DNA from 3 places in the Streptomyces sp. NPDC015171 genome. Region 1 is predicted to be linked to each of the others. Evidence: riboswitches for the same ligand, from Rfam matches in the RefSeq annotation. Region 1 holds a riboswitch; each other region holds the start of a gene.

Region 1 (6,806 bases):
GAGGACCACATCGGTGCTCCAGTCCTCACCGAATCGAGTGACGTGACCGTCGTCCATCGTCGCCCCCGCGTTGAGGCTGTACTTGCCTTCGAGCGGCATCTTCTCGCCGGGGGTGGCGGACTGGAGGACGTCGCACATGTCACCGACCGTGGCCACCGGGGTGTCCTTGATCGCGGTGATGACGTCGCCGGTCTCCAGGTTGGCCTTGGCCGCCTCCGAGTCGGTCGCCACCGACTGCACGAACAGCCCTTCGGTGCCGTCCTTCAGCAGGCGCTGCTGCGTATCGGACACCAGTTGCTCCGACTTGGGATCGTCGGCGTACAGGGAGCTGAGGCTCGCGTCGTCCAGGGACGCGAGCAGCCATCCGGGGGCGTTCTTCTTGTCGCCGTCGGACAGCCCGTCCAGCCTCGAGCGCACATGCTCGCCGCTGATCGAGTAGTACTGCCCCTGCGCGTCGGGGTTCCCCAGGGTGTTCAGCCCGACCACCTTGCCGTCGGCGTCCAGGAGCGGGCCGCCGGAGTTGCCGGGGTTGATCGTGGCGGAGTGCTGGATCGTGTCCGAGTAGTGGGGCAGGGAGGGCGAGGGATCCGCCGGCACGTTCGGCGACTGGACGACGCCCGCGGTGTAGACGGGCTTCTGCTCCTCCGGGTTCTTGTCGAAGGACGCCGGGTAGCCGATGGCCGTGACCGCGTCGGCGGCCTCGACCTTGCCGCTGTCGCCGAACTCCAGCTGTTCGAGGTCCTTCTGCGGCGCGGTGAACTGCAGGACGGCGATGTCCTGGCACGGATCGATGCCGAGGATGCGGACAGGTTCCTCGCCCTTGTCCGGGATGACGGCCTTGAGGGCGCTCTCACCGGCGACGACATGCGCGTTGGTGACGATGAGCCCCTGTTCGGCGTTGTAGATGAAGCCGCTTCCGAAACCCGTCTTGCCCACCACGTGGACAGTGGCCGGTGCGGCCTTCTCGAAGATTTCCTGCGGCGAATCGTCCGCCGGGGCCGCGTACGCGACCGTTCCGCCCATCACCAACGACGCGACCGCCGGTGCGGCGAGCGCGGCTCTGAGTTTCGCATCCACGGCGCGGAGCCTTCCGACATCGGGCGGCATCCCACCGGGACCAGCCCGGAAATGATCGCTTGCACAACCAGCTTAAGCGGGTGCCCGGGGCCTGTCCTGGCGAGCCGTCACCAGCCGAGCCCTTCCCCCCTTCTGTACGTCCTGTACATTTTTTACGGACAGCTCGCCGAAGGCGGCTCCGCCGCGAGGAAGGGTGTGCCCCCATGTCCCGACCGTCCGCACGTCATGTCCTGCCCGAGTTCACCGAACGCACCGGATCCTCCGTGCGCACCCTGGATCCGTACGCCAAGCTCTTCGAGGACCGGATCGTCTTCCTCGGCACACCGGTCGACGACACGGCCGCGAACGATGTGGCGGCCCAGTTCATGTACCTGGAACACGCCGCTCCCGACCGGGACATCACGCTGTACGTGAACTCGCCGGGCGGCTCCTTCGACGCGATGGCGGCGATCTACGACACGATGCGGTACGTCACGTGCGACGTGGTGACCTACTGCCTGGGCCAGGCCGCCGCCCCGGCCGCCGTGCTGCTCGCCGCCGGCACCCCGGGCAAGCGCTTCGCCCTGCCCGGCGCGCGGATGGTGATCCGGCAGCCCGCACTGCCCGAGCCGGTGCGCGGCCAGCCGAGCGACCTGCTCATCCAGGCCGAGGAGTTGACCCGGATCCGCGCGATGCTGGAGGAGATGCTCGTCCGGCACACGGGGCGCACGCCCGGCCAGGTGCGCGAGGACCTGGAGCGCGACCTGATCCTGGACGCCCCGGGGGCGCTCGCGTACGGTCTGGTGGACGGCATCGTGCCCAACCGCCGGGACACGCCCGGCGCACCGGACGCGAGGTGAGCCGCCCCATGCTGCCGGATCTTCCGCCACTGCCCGCCCTGACCCGGGCCGAGGGCGAAGTCATCGACCGCTACCTGGACGCGGTCGACCTGCTGGGCCGTATCAATCCGGCCCGGCACGGGGACACCTACCGCGGCATGCGAGCGGCTCAGGCGCTGGTGCGCAAGGCGGCAGAGCTGTGCGACGCGCTCACGCTGATGCACCGACGGGGCGAGACGGAGCTGCACGGGGACACGCTGGCACGCGCGTTGCGGGTGCTGGACGGTGAGCGCCGGGCCGCTCTCGTCGCGCTCCCGCCGGACGACGTCGGCTGAGGCGGACACCTCTCCGGGCCGTCCGGTCCCGTGCGTCGACACGACCCGTGCGGACCGAACTTGAAACGGCCCGAACGACGTACCGCCGACCGGTGTACATCCAGATCGATTTCCGGGCCTCCCGAGTTGCGCGATACGCGGGTCCATGGGCCGCAGAAGAGGGCATCGTCCCAGGTCCGGGGCTACGTAACGGTTCTGACGGAGGCTCGGGCGGAGCAGTGTCCACCCGAACGGATGAGTGGTGAGTAACGCCACAAATCCCCGATTCCATTGGGATTTTCGGACAGCAGTGAGTGAAGATCCCTGTCTGACGACAAGCCCCCGCCACCGCGGCGGGGCGATCCGGGCGGACGCCGAGTCCTGCCGCCGCCCGGATGACCGGTCGACAGAAGTGGATCGGCAGGAGTGGAGGACCCAGGCAAGACGGGTCGCCGGAACGAGTGCTCGGCTGTTCGACACAGCCGGGTCGCACGCTCCGAGCAGCCCTTGGGGTGAAGCCGTGGCAACGCGGCCGGGCAACTTCGCCAGCCCGAATCCGACAGGTCATCCTTCACAGGCGGCTGACGAAGGGTTGCGCATGACTGCGCTCAATCGTGTCCCGTCGCTGATGGCCCGGGCCGGCACGGCCTCGGCCCTGACCCTCGCCGCCGTGGGCGGCTCCATCGCGGTGCCCGGTCTCGCCGGCGAGGCCTCGGCCGCGACCACAGCGACGAAAGCACTGCAGATCGCCGCGTCCAAGAAGGGTGCCCCGTACTCGTGGGGGGCGACCGGTCCGCGCAGGTTCGACTGCTCGGGTCTGACGCTCTACTCCTACAAGAAGGCGGGCAAGAAGCTGCCGCGTACCGCCGCGCAGCAGTACAACAAGTCGCACCACATCTCCGCCCACAGCCGCAAGGCGGGCGACCTGGTCTTCTTCCACTCGGGCTCCAGCGTCTACCACGTCGGCATCTACGCCGGCCACGGGAAGATCTGGCACGCCCCGAAGACCGGTGACGTGGTGAAGCTCCAGAAGATCTGGACGAGGAGCGTCTGGTACGGCCGGGTGAGCTGACCCGCCGTCAGGCCAGGGGCGGCTCCGGCAGCAGGGCCGCTCCCAGCGCCGTCAGCGCAACCCCGGTGACCGCCCGGATCCCTGGGGCGGCCCGGGGCCCGACGAACAGCGCGAGCAGCGGTGTCCTGGGCGGCCTCGGCCGCGGCCTCCTCCGGCGACGGACGGCCCGGACAGCGCCCCCAGGGCGCACCCGCCGAGCGGGTGCGGGGGCGGCACCGCTGGTGCACCGCCGTGGGCCGCCACCGCGGGGTCCGGCCGGCCGAGGCGGGCTCACCGCAGCTCGTGGCCCGCGCCGGGCGGGTGCTCGACGAACCGGAGCGGGCCCGGCACAAGCCCGCACGACTGACTGGCGGTGAACCGCGGCTCAGCGCCTCCCGGCCCACCGGGGCGCGTCCGCCCCCGCCGACGCACGGCGCGTCCCGCCGAGCACGTTCCGGCGTACGGCCCCCGGTCGCGGACTGCGAGGCGTCGGCCGGTGTCCTCGTGGCAGCGGCCGGCGAGGTGGATCCGGCGCTGACCCACACCTTCTGTGGCATCCGCCCCCGCGGGCAGCGGCTCGATCTCCCGCCGGGCCGGAGGGTACGGCGCCGTGCCGACCCCGGCGCCGCTGGTGCCGGCCCCCCTGACACGCCGTGATGTGCGCGCTCGTCGGCGCGGGGCTCGGGGCGGCCGTCGTACCGGAGACGGCGGCGCGGACCGCGACCGCACAGGGCGGGGCAGGCGGCGGGCGGCCGGCCGCGAGGGATCCGGCGGCGGGCGTTTTCCGGGCACGCGGCCGGGGGCGGCCGGGCAGGCCGGGCCGCGAGGCTCGCTCAGGGTTCCTGTCCCGCCGGGACGGGCGCGGCCGGGACCATCCAGGGAAGCTCGATGGAGACCGTCTTGCCGCCCTCGCGGGTGGGGCGGACCCGGAGTCTGCCGCCGCACTCCGCGGTGAGCCAGCGGATGATGACCATGCCGCGGCCGTTGTCCTGCTGGACGGCGGCGGGCAGTCTCTTCGGGAAGCGCGGGTGGCTGTCCGTGACGCCGATGCGCAGGTGTGCGTCATGGCGCAGCGCGATGTCGACCGTGAAGGTGGGTGACTGACCGAAGGTGTGCTGTACGGCGTTGGTGGCGAGTTCGGAGACGATGAGCCGCACGGTGTCGGCCACCTCGGTGTCCGACGGCAGGCCCCATTCCACGAGGGTTCCCACCACGTAGGAGCGGGCGGCGGAGACCGAGGCGGGATCGCTCGGCAGAGTGACGGATGCTTCCAGATGGTCTGCCATGGCGACGTCGTCCCTTTCCGACGGGGCCGCGGTCCGACATACAGCGGAGGGTTCGAGTACGGTCCCGGACTGGTGCTTGCTCGCCAGCCTGCCATCAACGGGCCGTCACAGGGAGCGATCCACCAAGATATGCATATATCTGTCGCCCAAAGCGGTGAACTCTACTACGCGAGACCGTATTTGGGTGGCCCGGAGGGAGTAAGGAGGAGCCCATGCAGAACGGTCCTGCGGTGCGCCGCCGCAAACTGGGCGCCGAATTGCGCACCATGCGTACCGCCACCGGGCTCACGAGCGGGGAGGCGGCCCGGCTGGTCGGCTGGCACCAGTCGAAGGTGAGCCGCATCGAGACCGGCGCCAGCGGTGTGAAACCGGCCGATCTGCGCTTGCTGCTGGACGCCTACGGGGTGCGCGACAAGCATCTGCGCGAGTTGCTCCTGATGCTGGCGGGGGCGGAGGACGCGGGCGGGCGGCACCGCTGGTGGCACGCCTACCGCGGGGTGCTGCCGCCCACGTACCGCGACTTCATCAGCCTGGAGTCGCAGGCCGGCGCGATGCGCACCCTGGAGACCACGGTGGTACCGGGGCTGCTGCAGACCGCCGAGTACGCCCGCGCGGTCACCCGGGCGGCCGTGAAGGACCTGGCCGAGGACCGCCTCGACACGCTGGTCGAAGTGCGCCTGGCCAGGCAGGACGTGCTCCATTCGGACCCGCCGCTGGTGCTGGACGCCGTGCTGGACGAGGCGGTGCTGCGCCGTGAGGTCGGCGGCCCCGGCGTGATGGCCCGGCAGCTGGAGCGGCTGATGGAGGCCGCCCGGCTTCCGCAGGTACGGCTCCAGGTTCTGCCCTTCACGGCCGGCGCGCATGTCGGCCTCACCGGGCCTTTCGTTATCTTCTCATTTCCGAGCACTTCTGATCTGGATGTGGTTGTTCTCGACCAGCTGACGAGTAGCCTCTACCTGGAACGGAAAGAAGACCTCATGGCCTACACCGAGGCCTTCAACACCCTTCGGTTCCACGCCCTTTCCCCCGAGGACTCGTTGGACTACATCGCCGGGATAGGTGACGGCGCGTAAGGAGGCACCATGTCAGCACTGCCTCGGAACGTCCCTGCCAGTACCGATCTGCACGACGTGCGCTGGCTGCGCAGCAGCTACAGCACGGGAGCGAACAACTGTGTGGAGACGGCCCGGCCGCGCTCAGGGCCCACGGCCGGACTCCTCGCCGTACGCGACTCCAAGAACCCCGCCGGACCCGCGCTGCTCTTCTCCACCGACAGCTGGGCCGACTTCGTGACCACCCTCTGATCAGAGCGGACGATCAGATCGGATGATTAGATCCGATCATTCCCAGTCGTTCTCAGGCGACGCACGGCCGTGTCACGCCGACTCATGGTCGCGTTTCGCCGATGACTCGTACAGCGCGTTCGATCTCGGCCCCGGAGAGGTCCGCGCGGGCGGTCAGCCGCAGCCGTGAGATGCCGTCGGGCACGGAGGGAGGGCGGAAGCAGCCCACGGCCAGGCCTGCCGTACGGCAGTCGGCCGCCCAGCGCACCGCCTGCTCCGGGGACGGAGCCCGCACGGAGACCACCGCGGCGTCCGGACGCACCGCTTCCAGACCCGCGGCGGTCAGCCGTGCGTGCAGTTCCGCGGCCACCGCACGGGCCCGCGCCGCCCGTTCCGGCTCGCGCTCCAGCAGCCGCAGCGCCGCCAGCGCGGCACCGGCGGCGGCCGGCGCGAGTCCCGTGTCGAAGATGAACGTCCGGGCCGCGTTGACCAGGTGGTCGATCACCCGGGCCGGGCCGAGGACCACCCCGCCCTGACTGCCGAGCGACTTGGACAGGGTCGCCGTGACGACCACGTCGTCGGCGCCCGCGAGCCCGGCCGCGTACGGGGCGCCCCGGCCGCCGTCGCCCAGCACGCCCAGCCCGTGCGCGTCGTCCACCACCAGTCCCGCGCCGTGCTCCCGGCACGCGGCGGCCAGCGCGGCCAGCGGCGCCTGGTCCCCGTCGACCGAGAACACCGTGTCGGAGACGGCGATCGCCGCGCCCGCGCGGGTGCCGAGCGCCTTGCGCACGGCCTCCGGGTCGGCGTGCCCGACGACCTGCGTCTCGCCCCGGGCGAGCCGGCAGCCGTCGATGAGCGAGGCGTGGTTGCCCGCGTCGGAGACGATCAGCGAGCCGTGCGGGCCGAGCGTGGTGACCGCCGCCAGATTGGCCGCGTACCCGGAGGAGAACACCAGGGCCGCCTCGAACCCGCAGAAC
Region 2 (6,806 bases), on a different contig from region 1:
GTACGGCACTTACGACGCCACCGGTTTCACCGGTGCCGCCGAAGGCACCGCGGCCTTCCACACCGACCCGCTCTTCGGCAGCCTCCCGGGCGACGAGCAGTCCACCGGTGCGTACGACACCACGCAGTGGCAGACCGGCACCGGCCAGATCCCGGCCTACGACCCGTACGCGGCCCAGCACCACGCCGCCTACGACTCCGGCGTCTACGACAGCACCGCCTGGACCGTCCCCGCGCAGGCCGCCGGCAGCGACACCAGCGGCCAGTGGGACACGGGTGCCTGGCTGCAGCCCGAGCAGGCGGCCGGCGCCGACGCCACCCAGCAGTGGGATTGGGGCACCCAGACCTTCGACACCGGCGCGTACGACGCCACGCAGTGGAACTCCGCCGGGCAGGCCGTGCCGGGGCAGCGCGAGCAGGCTGGCGAACCGTTCGATCAGCAGCCCACCGCGACGTTCGAGGCGGTCGGCGCCCCGGAGACCACGTTCGAGCAGGCGGGCGACCCGCAGGCGACCGCGGCCTTCGAGCAGGTGTCGTACGAGGAGGGCGCCTTCGACGAGCAGCCCCTCGGCGAGGGCGAGCCGGACGCCACCGGTGAACTGCCCGCCGTGACCGGCCTGCTGGACGACCAGGAAGAGATCACCCCGGCGCCGGCGACCCGCGCGGGCTCGCGGGGGGCGGCCCGCTCCCGGCGCCGTCCGCCCGCCAAGCGCTCCGCACTGCTGACCGTCGCCGTGCCGTCGGCCTGCGTGATGGGGGTCGCGGGTATCGCCGCCGCCTCGGTCGGCGCCCTCGGCGACGACTCCACGGACACCACCGCCACCGCCTCGGACGTACCGGTGTCGGTCAAGCCGTCGATCGCCAACAGCAAGCTGGACACACAGCTCAAGACCCTCTCCGCCGATGCGCATGACTTCGCCGACCGGGCGAGCCGCACCCAGGAGCGGATCGACCTCAAGGCACAGCAGGCGCTGGAGAAGAAGAAGGCTGCTGCCGCCGCCGCGCTCAAGGAGCGACTGCGCCCGAAGTTCGCGCTGCCGGTCGCACAGCACGGCCTCAGCGCCTACTTCGGCCAGGCGGGCATCAACTGGATGTCGGTGCACACCGGCATCGACTTCCCCGTCTCCTACGGCACCTCGGTCATGGCCGCCACCGACGGCACCGTCACCACCAAGTGGAACAGCGCCTACGGCAACATGCTGATCCTGACGGCGAAGGACGGCACGGAGACCTGGTACTGCCATCTGTCCAGCTACCGCGTCGCCTCCGGTACGACCGTCAAGGCCGGCGACGCGATCGCCTTCTCGGGCAACTCCGGCAACTCCACCGGCCCGCACCTGCATTTCGAGGTACGGCCGGCCGGCGGGGCGGCGATAGACCCGCTGCCGTGGCTGCGCAGCCACGGACTGGATCCGACCTAGCCCCCCGGGCCCCGCTCTTCAGCGGGGCCCTTCCCGTGGCGGGACTACAGCTTCTCCACCGGCGCGTACCGCAGCAGCAGCCGCTTCGGCTTGGCCTCACCGAAGTCGATCGTCGCCTCCGCGTTGGCGCCCGTGCCCTTCACTCCGACGACCGTGCCGAGCCCGAACTGGTCGTGGGTGACCCGGTCCCCGACGGCCAGCGCGACCACCGGCTTCTCCGCCGTACGCCGCGTCGCGAACCCGGAGGCGCCCGACGCCGAGGAGCGGGAGCGGGTCGAGGACAGCGAGGCGGCGATCCCGGACGCCGGTCCGGAGGACACCGGCGACGTGGCTCCCGTCCGCTTCCACTCCACGTGGGTGGCCGGGATCTCCTCCAGGAAGCGGGAGGGCGGGTTGTACGAGGGCTGGCCCCAGGCGCTGCGCATCGCCGACCGCGTGAGGTACAGCCGCTCCCGCGCGCGCGTGATGCCCACGTACGCCAGGCGCCGCTCCTCCTCCAGCTCCTTGGTCTGGCCGAGGGCGCGCATGTGCGGGAAGACGCCGTCCTCCATGCCGGTCAGGAACACGACCGGGAACTCCAGGCCCTTGGCGGTGTGCAGGGTCATCAGCGTGATGACGCCGTCGCCGTCCTCCTCGTCCGGGATCTGGTCGGAGTCGGCGACCAGGGCGACCTGCTCCAGGAAGTCGGCGAGCGTGCCCTGCTCGCCTTCCCCGCGTTCCTGCTCGAACTCCAGCGCCACGGCCGCGAGTTCCTGGAGGTTCTCGATCCGGGTCTCGTCCTGCGGGTCGGTGGAGGCCTGCAGCTCGGCCAGGTAGCCGGTGCGTTCGAGGACCGCCTCCAGGACGGTGGCCGGCCCGGCGCCGGACTCGACGATCGTGCGCAGCTCTTCCATCAGCGTGTTGAACCGCTTGACCGCGTTGGTGGAGCGCGCGGCCATGCCGTACGCCTCGTCCACGCGCTTCAGGGCCTGCGGGAAGCTGATCTTCTCGCGCTGGGAGAGGGCGTCGATCATCGCTTCCGCGCGCTCGCCGATGCCCCGCTTGGGCACGTTGAGGATGCGGCGCAGCGGCACCGAGTCCTCGGGGTTGGCGAGGACCCGCAGGTAGGCCAGGACGTCCCGGACCTCTTTGCGCTCGTAGAAGCGGACTCCGCCGACGACCTTGTAGGGCAGGCCGACGCGGATGAAGATCTCTTCGAAGACTCGGGACTGGGCGTTGGTGCGGTAGAAAACGGCCACATCGCCCGCCTTGGCGTCGCCGGCGTCCGTGAGACGGTCTATCTCGTCGGCGACGAACTGGGCCTCGTCGTGCTCGGTGTCGGCGACGTAGCCGGTGATCCGCGCACCCTGGCCGGCGTTGGTCCAGAGGTTCTTCGGGCGCCGGGACTCATTGCGCTCGATGACCGCGTTGGCGGCGGACAGGATGGTCTGCGTGGAGCGGTAGTTCTGCTCCAGCAGGATCGTCGTCGCGTTCGGGTAGTCCTCCTCGAACTGGAGGATGTTGCGGATCGTCGCGCCCCGGAAGGCGTAGATCGACTGGTCCGCGTCACCGACCACGCACAGCTCGGCGGGCGGGAGGTCCTGCTCGCCGGGCGGTACGCCGAGGTCCTCGGCGGCCCGTCCGCCAGTGCCGACCAGCTCGCGCACCAGCGCGTACTGGGCGTGGTTGGTGTCCTGGTACTCGTCGACCATGACGTGCCGGAAGCGGCGGCGGTAGTGCTCGGCGACGTCCGGGAAGGCGCGCAGCAGGTTGACCGTCGTCATGATCAGGTCGTCGAAGTCCAGCGCGTTCGCCTCGCGCAGCCGCGACTGGTACAGGGCGTAGGCCTGGGCGAGGGTCTTCTCGAAGCCGTCGGTGGCCTGGGCGGCGAAGTCCTCCTCGTCGATCAGCTCGTTCTTCAGGTTGCTGATCTTGGCGCTGAAGGACTTGGGCGGGAAGCGCTTGGGGTCGAGGTCCAGATCGCGGCAGACCAGGGCCATCAGGCGCTTGCTGTCGGCGGCGTCGTAGATCGAGAACGACGAGGTGAAGCCGAGCTTCTTCGACTCGCGACGCAGGATCCGCACGCACGCGCTGTGGAAGGTCATCACCCACATCGCGTTCGCGCGCGGGCCGACGAGCTGCTCGACACGTTCCTTCATCTCGCCGGCGGCCTTGTTGGTGAAGGTGATCGCGAGGATCTGGCCCGGGTGCACATGCCGCTCGGCGAGCAGGTGGGCGATGCGGTGGGTGAGCACGCGGGTCTTGCCGGAGCCGGCACCGGCGACGATGAGCAGCGGGGAGCCGGCGTGCACGACGGCGGCGCGCTGGTTCTCGTTCAGCCCCTCCAGGAGCGCCGCCGGGTCGAGCGCGGGGCGCGGGGCGCCATCGCGGTAGTAGCCGTCCCGGTCCGGCGGCACGTCGAACTTCCCGCCGAACAGATCGTCCGGAAGCGGCTCCGGAGCGTGATCGTCCTCGGGCGGCGGCGGAAGCTCCTCCTCGCGCCCGCGAGGGGCCTGGAGGTCCGCCAGGAAGCTGTCGTCAAAGAGGCTGCTCATCGCTCTCCGAGTCTAGGGTGCCCCACCGACAACCGGTCGCCGTCCCCGGAACATGGCCCGATTCCCGGACAGTCGGCCGTCGCCCCGACAGCGCCCGCGGGCCGCTCACCCAGTGGAAGCACCTGGTCACGCGCGCGTGAAACCTGCCTCAGGTCACAGAAATGTATCGGACATACCTCGCACCAACCTTCACAGAAGACACACGAGTTGGCTAGGTTTCCGTCAGGCCGCACGACCCCACTCCGGCGAACCTCGCCGGGCCGCGCGGCCTCCGCCGAGTCCGGCGCACCCCGCACGGTGCGCGGAGCCGGGGACCCACCGATCCTGGGGTGAATCGGCCGACTCCCGCCCGGGACGACGCCGTAGGGCAACCCTTCCAAGCACCCGCCCGAACCCGACAGCTAACCCGGTAGGCGGAGCACGGAAGGAGTCGCCACCCTTGGCGTCGCACCGCAAGCCGCGCCCCGGCGGAACCCACGGGGCGGGCATCCGCACCCCCGCCCTCGCCACCGCCGCCCTCACCTCCGTGGCCGTGTTCTCCCAGACCGCCGAGGCCGCGCCCGCGGCCACGGGCGGTCAGGGCAGGCCGAGCCGGGAGGAGATCGAGCGGAAGATCGACGACCTGTACCGCCGGGCGGAGTCGGCGGCCGAGACGTCCGCCACCGACAGGGAGCGGGCCGAGCGGGGCGAGCGGAACGCGCGCACCGAGCGGGCAGCCCGTACCGACCGCACCGACCGCGCCGACCGCACCGACGAGGCCGAGGCCCCGCGGCGACGCGCGGACAGCCTCCAGCGCCTGCGCGACGAGGTCGCCCGACGCGCCCGGCACCGCGCCCTGCCCACCCAGCGCGGCGCGGTCCCGGCCCAGCGGGGCACCCTGTCCGCCCCGGACACCGCCGCCGGGTCGCCCCTGCGGGACACGGGCGGGATACCGCTCGTAGGGGACACGGGCGGAATACCGCTCGCACGGGAGACAGGCGGCATCCCGTCGGTCCGGGACACGGCCGGTGTCCCGACGCTCCAGGACGCGGCGCTCGCTCCGTCGTTCCAGGGCGCCGCCGGCATCCCCTCGGCCCGGCACGCCGCCGGCATCCCGTCGGTCCAGGACGCGGCCGTCGCGCCGCCGGTCCACGGCCGGGGCGGCATCTCTACGTCCCCCCGGGGCACCGCCGTGGCCCCGCCCGCCGTGGACGCCGCCCCCGCCACCGCCGCCGGAGCGCCCGCGGACAGCCTGCCGGGGGACGCCGCGAGCGGCCCGAAGACGGCCAAGGCCAGCGTGCAGAAAAAGCTCGCCCACGCGCGCGTGCTGCTGTCGCGGCAGACCTCCCAGGCCCCCGGCACGCCTTCCGGCGCGTACGCGACCAAGGCCAGGAAGGCCATCGCCTTCGCCCGCGCCCAGCTCGGCAAGCCGTGCGTGTGGGGCGCCGCCGGTCCCGGCTCCTACGACTGCTCGGGCCTCACCCAGGCCGCCTGGAAGTCCGCCGGCGTCACCCTCCCGCGCACCGCACGCGAGCAGGCCGCCGCCGGCACCCCGGTCCCGGCCGCGCAGGCCCGCCCCGGCGACCTCGTCTTCTTCCACGACGACGTCAGCCACGTCGGGCTGTGCACGGGCGACGGCATGATGATCCACGCACCCAGACCGGGCGCGTACGTGCGGGAGGAGCCGGTCACCGCCGCCGGTGAGGCGGCCGTCCACAGCGTGGTGCGGCCGGACTGACCCCGGGGCGCGTCGAAGGACGGGGCCGGATCAGGTCCAGAGGACGGCGATGAAGATGTTGGCCGTGGTCAGCAGGCCGACCAGCCCGAAGAGGCCCTTGTCGACCCGCTCCTCGTCGCGCTTCACGTAGACCAGGCCGAGGATCACGATCAGCAGAGCCAGCTTCACGCCGATCTTGATGTTGTTGACGTGGTGGTCGTCGGCCTGGTTGAGGCCGACCAGGGCCACGCCGGTCACCAGCATGGTCAGCGCTCCGTGCAGCATCCCGGGCACGAACCGGGCCGTGCCCCGGCCCATCGCCTTCATCTGGGTGAGGAAACCGCCGAGCAGCGCGGCGATACCGATGATGTGCAGGCCGACGAAGAGATGGATGAGTACGTCCATGGGGCCGGAGCCTATTCGTGGGCAGCGGCCCCAGGGACGGCAGGGTGCCGTTCCGGGGTGTTCGAGCGATGCGGGCCGTCCCGCCCTGCCGGAGCCGGGCTCGCGAGGGCTGCGGTCGGACCGTGCGGGCGGATCCGGGCCCCGTCGCGGGCGCGCGACCCCTCCCACAGGCAGTCGGGAAAGCACTTCCACCCGGCAGGGGTGACGGGTGGTGGTGACAGGCGGTGACGGCGCCTTCGCGACGACTCCGGAGAACGTGCATATATCCGCCCCATAGCAGCCCACGGCCCTCGCCTGTCCCCCTTTCCGCGCTTCGGTCACCACGCTGCGTGAACATGTCGACTCCAGTCCGGCGACGCGATCACATCCGGTCACTTCCCGGTCCGTCGGAACCAGTTCCGTACACCGCGTTACCTTCTCGTCACCGTCCGGCCTAGCGTCCTCCCCCAGGTGACCGGCTCCCCCAGCCGCCCGGACCGGGGGCGGCAGTCGGCCGCCAGCGCCGAGAAAGCCCGGCGGCGGCCCACTCCCCCTGTGCGGGCCGCCGCGGGGCCCACTGACCGCCCGGTCGCACGGCCATCCGGCCGTGCCGACCTCCTGGTCATACGGACACTCGGTCGTACTGACACTCGGTCGTACGAGTCGCACGGAAGGACGTGACGGTCCAGGTGGCAGCGCACCGCAAGCCCTCGCAACGCCCGCTCAGCGGTCATACGGCCCGGACGGCGGCCACGCTCGCCCTGGCGGGCGC
Region 3 (6,806 bases), on a different contig from region 1:
GCCGTCCTTGTAGAACTCGGAGGCGGCGACGTCGAGCGCGAGGGCGATCTGCTGGCCGGGGACGTAACCGGCCTCCTTGATGGCCTCGAGGATGAGGTCGAGGGCGGCGCGGTTGGAGTCCAGGTTCGGGGCGAAGCCGCCCTCGTCGCCGAGACCGGTGGACAGGCCCTTGCCCTTCAGGACCTTCTTGAGGGTGTGGTAGACCTCGGTGCCCCAGCGAAGGGCCTCGGAGAAGGACTCCGCGCCGATCGGGGCGATCATGAACTCCTGGATGTCCACGTTGGAGTCGGCGTGCGAGCCGCCGTTCAGGATGTTCATCATCGGCACCGGCAGCAGGTGCGCGTTCGGGCCGCCCAGGTAGCGGAAGAGCGGGAGGTCGCTGGCCTCGGAGGCGGCGTGGGCGACGGCGAGCGAGACGCCGAGGATGGCGTTGGCGCCGAGCGAACCCTTGTTGTCGGTCGCGTCCAGGTCGAACATGGCCTGGTCGATCAGGCGCTGCTCGGTGGCGTCGTAGCCGACCAGCTCGGGGCCGATCTGCTCGATGACGGCGAGGACGGCCTTCTCGACGCCCTTGCCCTGGTAGCGGTTCGGGTCACCGTCGCGCAGCTCGATGGCCTCGAAGGCACCGGTCGAGGCGCCGGACGGGACGGCGGCACGACCCGTGCTGCCGTCGTCGAGGCCGACCTCGACCTCGACCGTGGGGTTGCCTCGGGAGTCCAGGATTTCCCGGGCTACGACGACGTCGATGGACGGCACGAGCATCTCCTTCGTGGATGTGACGCTGGTTGTGCGGGGCTGGTGTGCCTTGCGACTAGAGCCTAACCGTCCCTGAGGCGTCGGCCACCGACCGACCGTCCCGTGGACAGGCCGACGGTACCTTTTGTTTCTTCACGAAACAAAGGGAAGGGGCGCGGCGGACGCGAAAAAGCCCCGCCCCGGTGCGTACGGGGGAACACGCACCGGGGCGGGGAGCCCGTGGGGACGGGGGTGGCCCGCACGGGGCCCTGCGGCGGGGCCCGCGGAAGGGTGCGGGCCCGTGGTCCGGCCGGAGCCGGAGGTCACTTCAGGTGCAGCTGCTGACCCGGGTAGATGAGGTCGGCGTCCTGGACGATGTCCTTGTTCAGCTCGAACAGCTTCTGCCAGCCGCCCTTGACCTTGTGCTTCTCGGCGATGGTGCTGAGGGTGTCGCCCGCGGCCACCTTGTACTCGCCGTCGCCCTTCTTGACCGTCTTGCCGGTCGGGGTGGTGACGGTCTCGCTCTTGGCGGAGGCGGCCGGGCGCTCGGCGGAGCGGGAGGCGGCCTGCCCGTCGGAGGAGCGGGTGGTGGTGCTGCCCGAGTCCGGCGTGGAGGTCGACGGGGTGGACGGGGCCGACGGGGTCGTCGGGGCGGAGCCGCCATTGGGGGTGCTCGACAGGCCCGTGCCGCAGACCGGCCAGGCGCCCTTGCCCTGCGCGGCGAGGACCTTCTCGGCCACGGCGATCTGCTGGGCCTTGGTGGCCTGGTTCGCCTGCGAGGCGTAGGCGGTGCCGCCGTACGCGGCCCAGGTGGAGGCGGAGAACTGCAGACCGCCGTAGTAGCCGTTGCCGGTGTTGATGGACCAGTTGCCGCCGGACTCGCACTGGGCGACGGTGTCCCACTCGGAGGTGGTGGCCGCGGAGGCGTTGCCGGCCGCCATCAGCGGGGCGGCGACGGCGGCGCCGGTGACACCGGCCAGCGCGACGGCGCGGACGGCCTTGGACGGACGACGGTGCTTGCCCTTGCCGGAAAACAGCATGGATCGATCCCCTCACCGACGCCTGCGAGGTGAGCTGTCGGGTTCGGGCCGGTTGAGTTGCCCGGCCGCACCTCCCGCTTGCGCGGAGTGCGGCTTCACCCCCAGCCGGTTCCAGCCTCAAGTGCTGGTTCCGGCGCCTACCTTGGGTCCCCCGCTCCTGCCTACGGCGCTTGACGCGTCGACTGTTCCCGGACGGCCGCTGGCAGGATTCGGCGTTGCGGCACCGGGGCCCGTGGTGACGAGCGGCCTTGACCGTAGGCAGGCGATCGCCGGAATTTCAAAGACGATCAGGGCTTCTGAGACTCATCCCACACTTTCGCCAAATCGGACATTAGGCTCTAAGTGGGGCGTCAACTCCCGCTACTTACCGCCTGTTTCGTCCCCAACTTCCAGGGTCTGACCGGCGGAGATGTGGTTCGGGTCGGACCCGACGGACTCCTTGTTCCCCGCGTACAGCGCCCGCCATCCGCCGTCGACGTCAAGGGAGTCGGCGATGGAGCAGAGGGTGTCGCCCTCGCGGACGGTGTAGGTGCCGGGCTCACGGGAGGCGTGCCGGCCCGAGGAGGCGGCCTCCTGTCCGTTTCCCGCACCTTCGTCCGCACTCGCACCCCGGTGCCGTCCGCCGCTGGCGAGGGACCCGGTGTCGACCAGGCTCCAAGCACCGGCGGCCTGCTGGGGGTTGTCGGCGATCCCGGCGTCCGGGGTGGCCGTGGGGGACCCCTCGGTCTCCCGCGGGCCGCCGGTCGCCGGCGGGGTGGACTTGCCCGACTCGGGCGTGTCGCTCCCGCTGGAACCGGTGTCCTTGCCGGAGCCCTTGCCCGCGTCCTTGCCGGAGTCCTCGCCCGGCTTCGCGGACGGCTTTCCGGTCTCCTTCGAGGAGGAGCCCGTGCCGGAGCCGGAGTTGGCGTCGGAGTCGGCATCCGTGGAGGACGGAGAATCGGGCGAACCGGACGAGTCGGAGCCGTGGGAGTCGTCCGACGAACCGGAGTCGCCGGCCCCGGACGTGTCTCCCGAGCCGCTGCCGCCCCCGGAGCCGCCGACGCCCGTGTCGACGTCCACGGAGCTTGAGTCCGAGGTCAGGCCGGACAGCAGGGCGCAGGTGGCCCAGGGCGTCGTGCCCCGGTCGGCGAGGATCTTCTCGGCCACGGAGATCTGCTGGAGGCGGCTGGCCTGGTCGGCGCTGCCCGCGTACTGCCCGCCGCCGTACGTGTCCCAGTCGTCCTGCGAGATCTGCAGGCCGCCGTAGTACCCGTTGCCGGTGTCGGCGCTCCAGGAGCCGCCGCTCTCGCATTCGGCCACCTTGTCCCACGTGGTGCCCTCGGCCGCGTTGGCGCTCGCCGCGCCGAGGAGCGGGATGGCGATGGCGGAGCCGGTCACTCCGGCCGCGACGAGGAGGGCCGGAGCCTGACGGGGGCGACGGTGTCGACCGTTCCCGGAGAGCATGCGGAAGCCTTTCGAGCGACAGCTGGAGCGGTGGGCGCCGAAACTCCGCGCCACACTGAGGGGTGAACGTATAGGCAGACGATCACTTGTCACAAGTTAATGCCGCGCAGATCACGTGAAGATCACAGAAGTGAACGTCTCCGGTTCACGCGGTGGGTGTGAACTCGACCGGGAGCGTGCGCAGGCCGCGCATGATGAGTCCGCCGCGCCAGCGCAGGTCGGCCGGGTCGGCGGCGAGCCGCAGGTCGGGCAGCCGGGTGAGAAGGGTGGCCAGCGCGGTCTGGCCCTCCAGGCGGGCGAGCGGGGCGCCGAGGCAGTAGTGGATGCCGTGGCCGTAACCGAGGTGCTGGTTGTCGCGGCGGGCGAGGTCCAGCACGTCCGGATTGGCGAACCGCTCCGGGTCCCGGTCGGCGGCGGCGAGGACGACGAGCACCGGATCGCCCGCCGCGATGTCCTGGCCGCCGAGGGTGAGCGGCTCGGTGGCGAACCGCCAGGTGGCCAGCTCCACCGGGCCGTCGTAGCGCAGGAGTTCCTCGACGCCGGTCTCCAGCAGGTCCCGCTCGCCCGCGGCCAGGGACCGCTGCAGCCGGTGGCGCTGCCCGGGGTGGGTGAGCAGGGCGTAGGTGCCGTTGCCGATGAGGTTGACGGTGGTCTCGAAGCCGGCGAAGAGAAGGATGAAGGCCATCGCGGCGGCCTCGTTCTCGGTGAGGTGCTCGCCGTGGTCGGAGGCGCGGATCAGGCCGGAGATCAGGTCCTCGCCGGGAGCGGGCTCGGCGGGCAGCGCCTCCCGCTTCTTGTGGATCAGCTCGGCGAGGTAGCCGCGCATCTTCTTCACCGACCGGGCGACCCCGCCGCGCGGCCCTCCCCCGTGCCGGATCATCATGCCCGCCCAGTCCCGGAAGTCGTCCTGGTCCTCGCGCGGCACACCGAGCAGATCGCAGATGGCGTAGATGGGCAGCGGGAAGGCGAACTCGTGGATGAGGTCGGCGGAGCCCGTCTTCGCGAACCCGTCGATGAGCTGGTCGGTCAGCTCCCGCACCCGGGGCGCGAACTCGGCGACCCTGCGGGGCGTGAACGCCTTGCTGACCAGCCGGCGCAGCCGGGTGTGGTCCGGCGGGTCGATGTTCAGCAGATGCGTCATCAGCTCGGCCTTGCGCTCGCCCGGGATGCCCGTCTTGCCCTTGGCGTGCGCGGGCTCGTCGTGATGCGCCGGGTTCTTGCTCAGCCGCTGGTCGGCGAGGGCCTGCTTGGCATCGCCGTACCGCGTGACCAGCCACGCCTCGACCCCGCTGGGCAGCCGCGTCCGGTGCACGGGCGCGTGCTCCCGCAACCAGGCGTACGCGGGGTACGGGTCGGTGGCGAACTCCCAGGTGAAAAGGGCCGGGGGCGGGGGCGGGGTGGAGGGCGGGGTGGAGGGTGCGTCGGCCGGGTGGGGGGACGCGGAGTGGGGGGACGCGGAGTGGGGGCAGGGCTGGGTGGCGGAGGCCGGGGACGGTGGGCCGGGGCGGGGGGCCGGGGCGGCGGGGTCGCCGGGGTCGCCGGCGGGCGGGTCCGGAGGGGAACTCGGGGCACCGGAGTGGGGAGCCGGGGCGGCGGGGTCGCCGGCGGGCGGGTCCGGAGGGGAACTCGGGGCACCGGAGTGGGGAGCCGGGGCGGCGGGGTCGCCGGCGGGCTGGCCCGGACGGGAACTCGGGGCACCGGAGTGGGGAGCCGGGGCGGCGGGGTCGCCGGCGGGCTGGCCCGGAGGGGAACTCGGCTGGTCGGGGGTGGGGCCCGGCTGGTCGGGGTGGAGCTGCTCGGTCACTCCTCGACCGTATCCGGCTTGCGGGCGGGCGTCCGTCCGGGTGGCGGGGCGGGGGCGTCGGACGGGGGCCGGCGCGGCGTGGGCCTCGCGGGTGTCGCCGGTGTCCGGCCGGGACCCTGCGTGCGACGTCCAGCCCGGTGGCCGCCTGTGCCGGCACCTCCCCGGCTCGCACCTTCCCGGCCCGCGCCTGCTCTGCCCCCGCCTTCCCGGCCCGCCGTTCCACGGCCCGTGAGCGTCAGGACGTGCCCGGCAGCTCGTGCCGGGGCTCCTCCGGGCTCCTCCGGCTCCGCTGTCGCGCCCTGCCCCGACGCCCCGCCTCCGCCCGTAGTGCGGCGCGGTACTAAGAGGACAGCCCCTCGGCAGCCCGTATCGCGTCCCGGTACGCCCGTGCCGCCGCACGCAGCGCCGCCTCCGGGTCGACACCGTCCGCCTCGGCGCGGGCCGCCAGCGCCAGCAGTTCGTAGCCGATGCCCTCCCCCTGCGGCAGGGGCACCGCCAGGCCCGCCGTACGGGTGCGGGAGGCGAGCTTGGCGGCGAGGGCCAGGCCGGGCTGGCCGAGCGGGACGCCGTCGGTGACCGAGCTGCGCTGCTTCTCCTCCGCCTTGGTGCGCAGCCAGTGCGCCTTGACGTCCTCCGGGGTCTCGGCCTGCTCGTCGCCGAAGACATGGGGGTGCCGGTGGATGAGCTTGGCGACGATGCCACCGGCGACGTCGTCGATGGAGAACGGCGCGTCCTGGTCCTCCTCGGCGATCCGGGAGTGGAAGACGACCTGGAGGAGGACGTCGCCCAGCTCTTCGCGCAGCTCGGTGCGGTCACCCGCCTCGATCGCCTCGACCAGCTCGTACGCCTCCTCGATGCCGTACTTCGCGAGGCCCTCGTGGGTCTGCCGGGAGGACCACGGGCACTCGGCGCGGATGCGGTCCATCACCTGCACGAGGTCCAGCAGGCGGGCGCCCGGCAGATCGTAGGAGGCGGGGAGCAGCTCCAGCTCCGGCATGGCGACCCGGCCGGAGCCGGCCAGCCGGGCGAGGCCGTCGGTGAGCGCCGGCTCGCCCTCGCCCATGGCCACGACCACCACCGTCCGCCCGCCGGCGCAGGCGTCGACCAGCCCCTGCGCGGTGGGGGACGCCTCCGCCACCGCTATCCCGGCCTCGCGCAGATAGGGCAGCTGCGGATGCGTGCCGTCGGCGCACAGCACGGCGTCGGCGGAGCGCAGGGCCTGCCAGGCGGGCCAGGACAGCAGGCCGGGGGCGACGCGGTGGCTGGTGGTGAGCAGGACGATCCGGCCGGTGGCGGCTTCCTGGCCGGGCTCGGGGCGGGAGGCGGGGCTGGTTCCGGGGCTGGTTTCGTTCACCACCCGAACGTAACCCACGGGGCGAGGGAGCGGATTGAGTTATCCACAGGGCCAAGGGGCCGTGCCGCCGGCTACGCCGTCAGCGGCCGGTCGGCCGCGGTCGTGACCTCCCGCACCCACGGTGTCTCGGCGTCCACCCGGCTGCTCTTCCGCACGTCCCAGGAGCCGTAGCGCGGGTTGAGGTCGATGTGGAGTTCCCCGGAGGCCTTGGACAGGGCCTTCCAGAAGGCGGGCTGGCTGGTGTCGGTGCCGAGCTTCTCGGCGAGCTTCTGCGCCTCCAGCTGGAGGCGCAGGTTGTCGTCGAGGCGGCCGGGGGCGATGCCGTACTTCTGCAGCCAGGCCGTCTTCAGGCCCTTGCTGCCGCCGGCCTGCTGCTCCAGGCCCGCGCGCATCTGCTGGATCTCCTTGCGGGTGACCGAGACGCCGGCGT

Evidence for each region. Region 1 has a riboswitch for cyclic di-AMP ahead of ACF073_RS34140 (C40 family peptidase). Riboswitches for the same ligand answer to the same signal wherever they lie in the genome.
Region 2: it holds a riboswitch for cyclic di-AMP, as region 1 does, so the genes downstream of both, ACF073_RS03035 (NlpC/P60 family protein) here and ACF073_RS34140 (C40 family peptidase) in region 1, are expected to answer to the same signal.
Region 3: it holds a riboswitch for cyclic di-AMP, as region 1 does, so the genes downstream of both, ACF073_RS17405 (transglycosylase family protein) here and ACF073_RS34140 (C40 family peptidase) in region 1, are expected to answer to the same signal.

The regions. Positions count from the first base shown of each region.
Region 1 is NZ_JBIBUO010000017.1:85,194-91,999, reverse strand. It holds gene ACF073_RS34155 (S1C family serine protease) at 1-1,077, opposite strand, end outside; gene ACF073_RS34150 (ATP-dependent Clp protease proteolytic subunit) at 1,281-1,916, shown strand; gene ACF073_RS34145 (hypothetical protein) at 1,925-2,230, shown strand; cyclic di-AMP (ydaO/yuaA leader) riboswitch at 2,572-2,804, shown strand; gene ACF073_RS34140 (C40 family peptidase) at 2,808-3,281, shown strand; gene ACF073_RS34135 (ATP-binding protein) at 4,094-4,546, opposite strand; gene ACF073_RS34130 (helix-turn-helix domain-containing protein) at 4,759-5,619, shown strand; gene ACF073_RS34125 (DUF397 domain-containing protein) at 5,629-5,850, shown strand; gene ACF073_RS34120 (8-amino-7-oxononanoate synthase) at 5,933-6,806, opposite strand, start outside.
Region 2 is NZ_JBIBUO010000001.1:672,380-679,185, forward strand. It holds gene ACF073_RS03025 (M23 family metallopeptidase) at 1-1,420, shown strand, start outside; gene pcrA (DNA helicase PcrA) at 1,465-3,954, opposite strand; cyclic di-AMP (ydaO/yuaA leader) riboswitch at 4,217-4,385, shown strand; gene ACF073_RS03035 (NlpC/P60 family protein) at 4,394-5,671, shown strand; gene ACF073_RS03040 (hypothetical protein) at 5,702-6,055, opposite strand; gene ACF073_RS03045 (NlpC/P60 family protein) at 6,724-6,806, shown strand, end outside.
Region 3 is NZ_JBIBUO010000005.1:470,623-477,428, reverse strand. It holds gene eno (phosphopyruvate hydratase) at 1-762, opposite strand, end outside; gene ACF073_RS17405 (transglycosylase family protein) at 1,059-1,775, opposite strand; cyclic di-AMP (ydaO/yuaA leader) riboswitch at 1,780-1,954, opposite strand; gene ACF073_RS17400 (transglycosylase family protein) at 2,136-3,218, opposite strand; gene ACF073_RS17395 (cytochrome P450) at 3,364-5,022, opposite strand; gene ACF073_RS17390 (nucleoside triphosphate pyrophosphohydrolase) at 5,363-6,376, opposite strand; gene ACF073_RS17385 (SurA N-terminal domain-containing protein) at 6,448-6,806, opposite strand, start outside.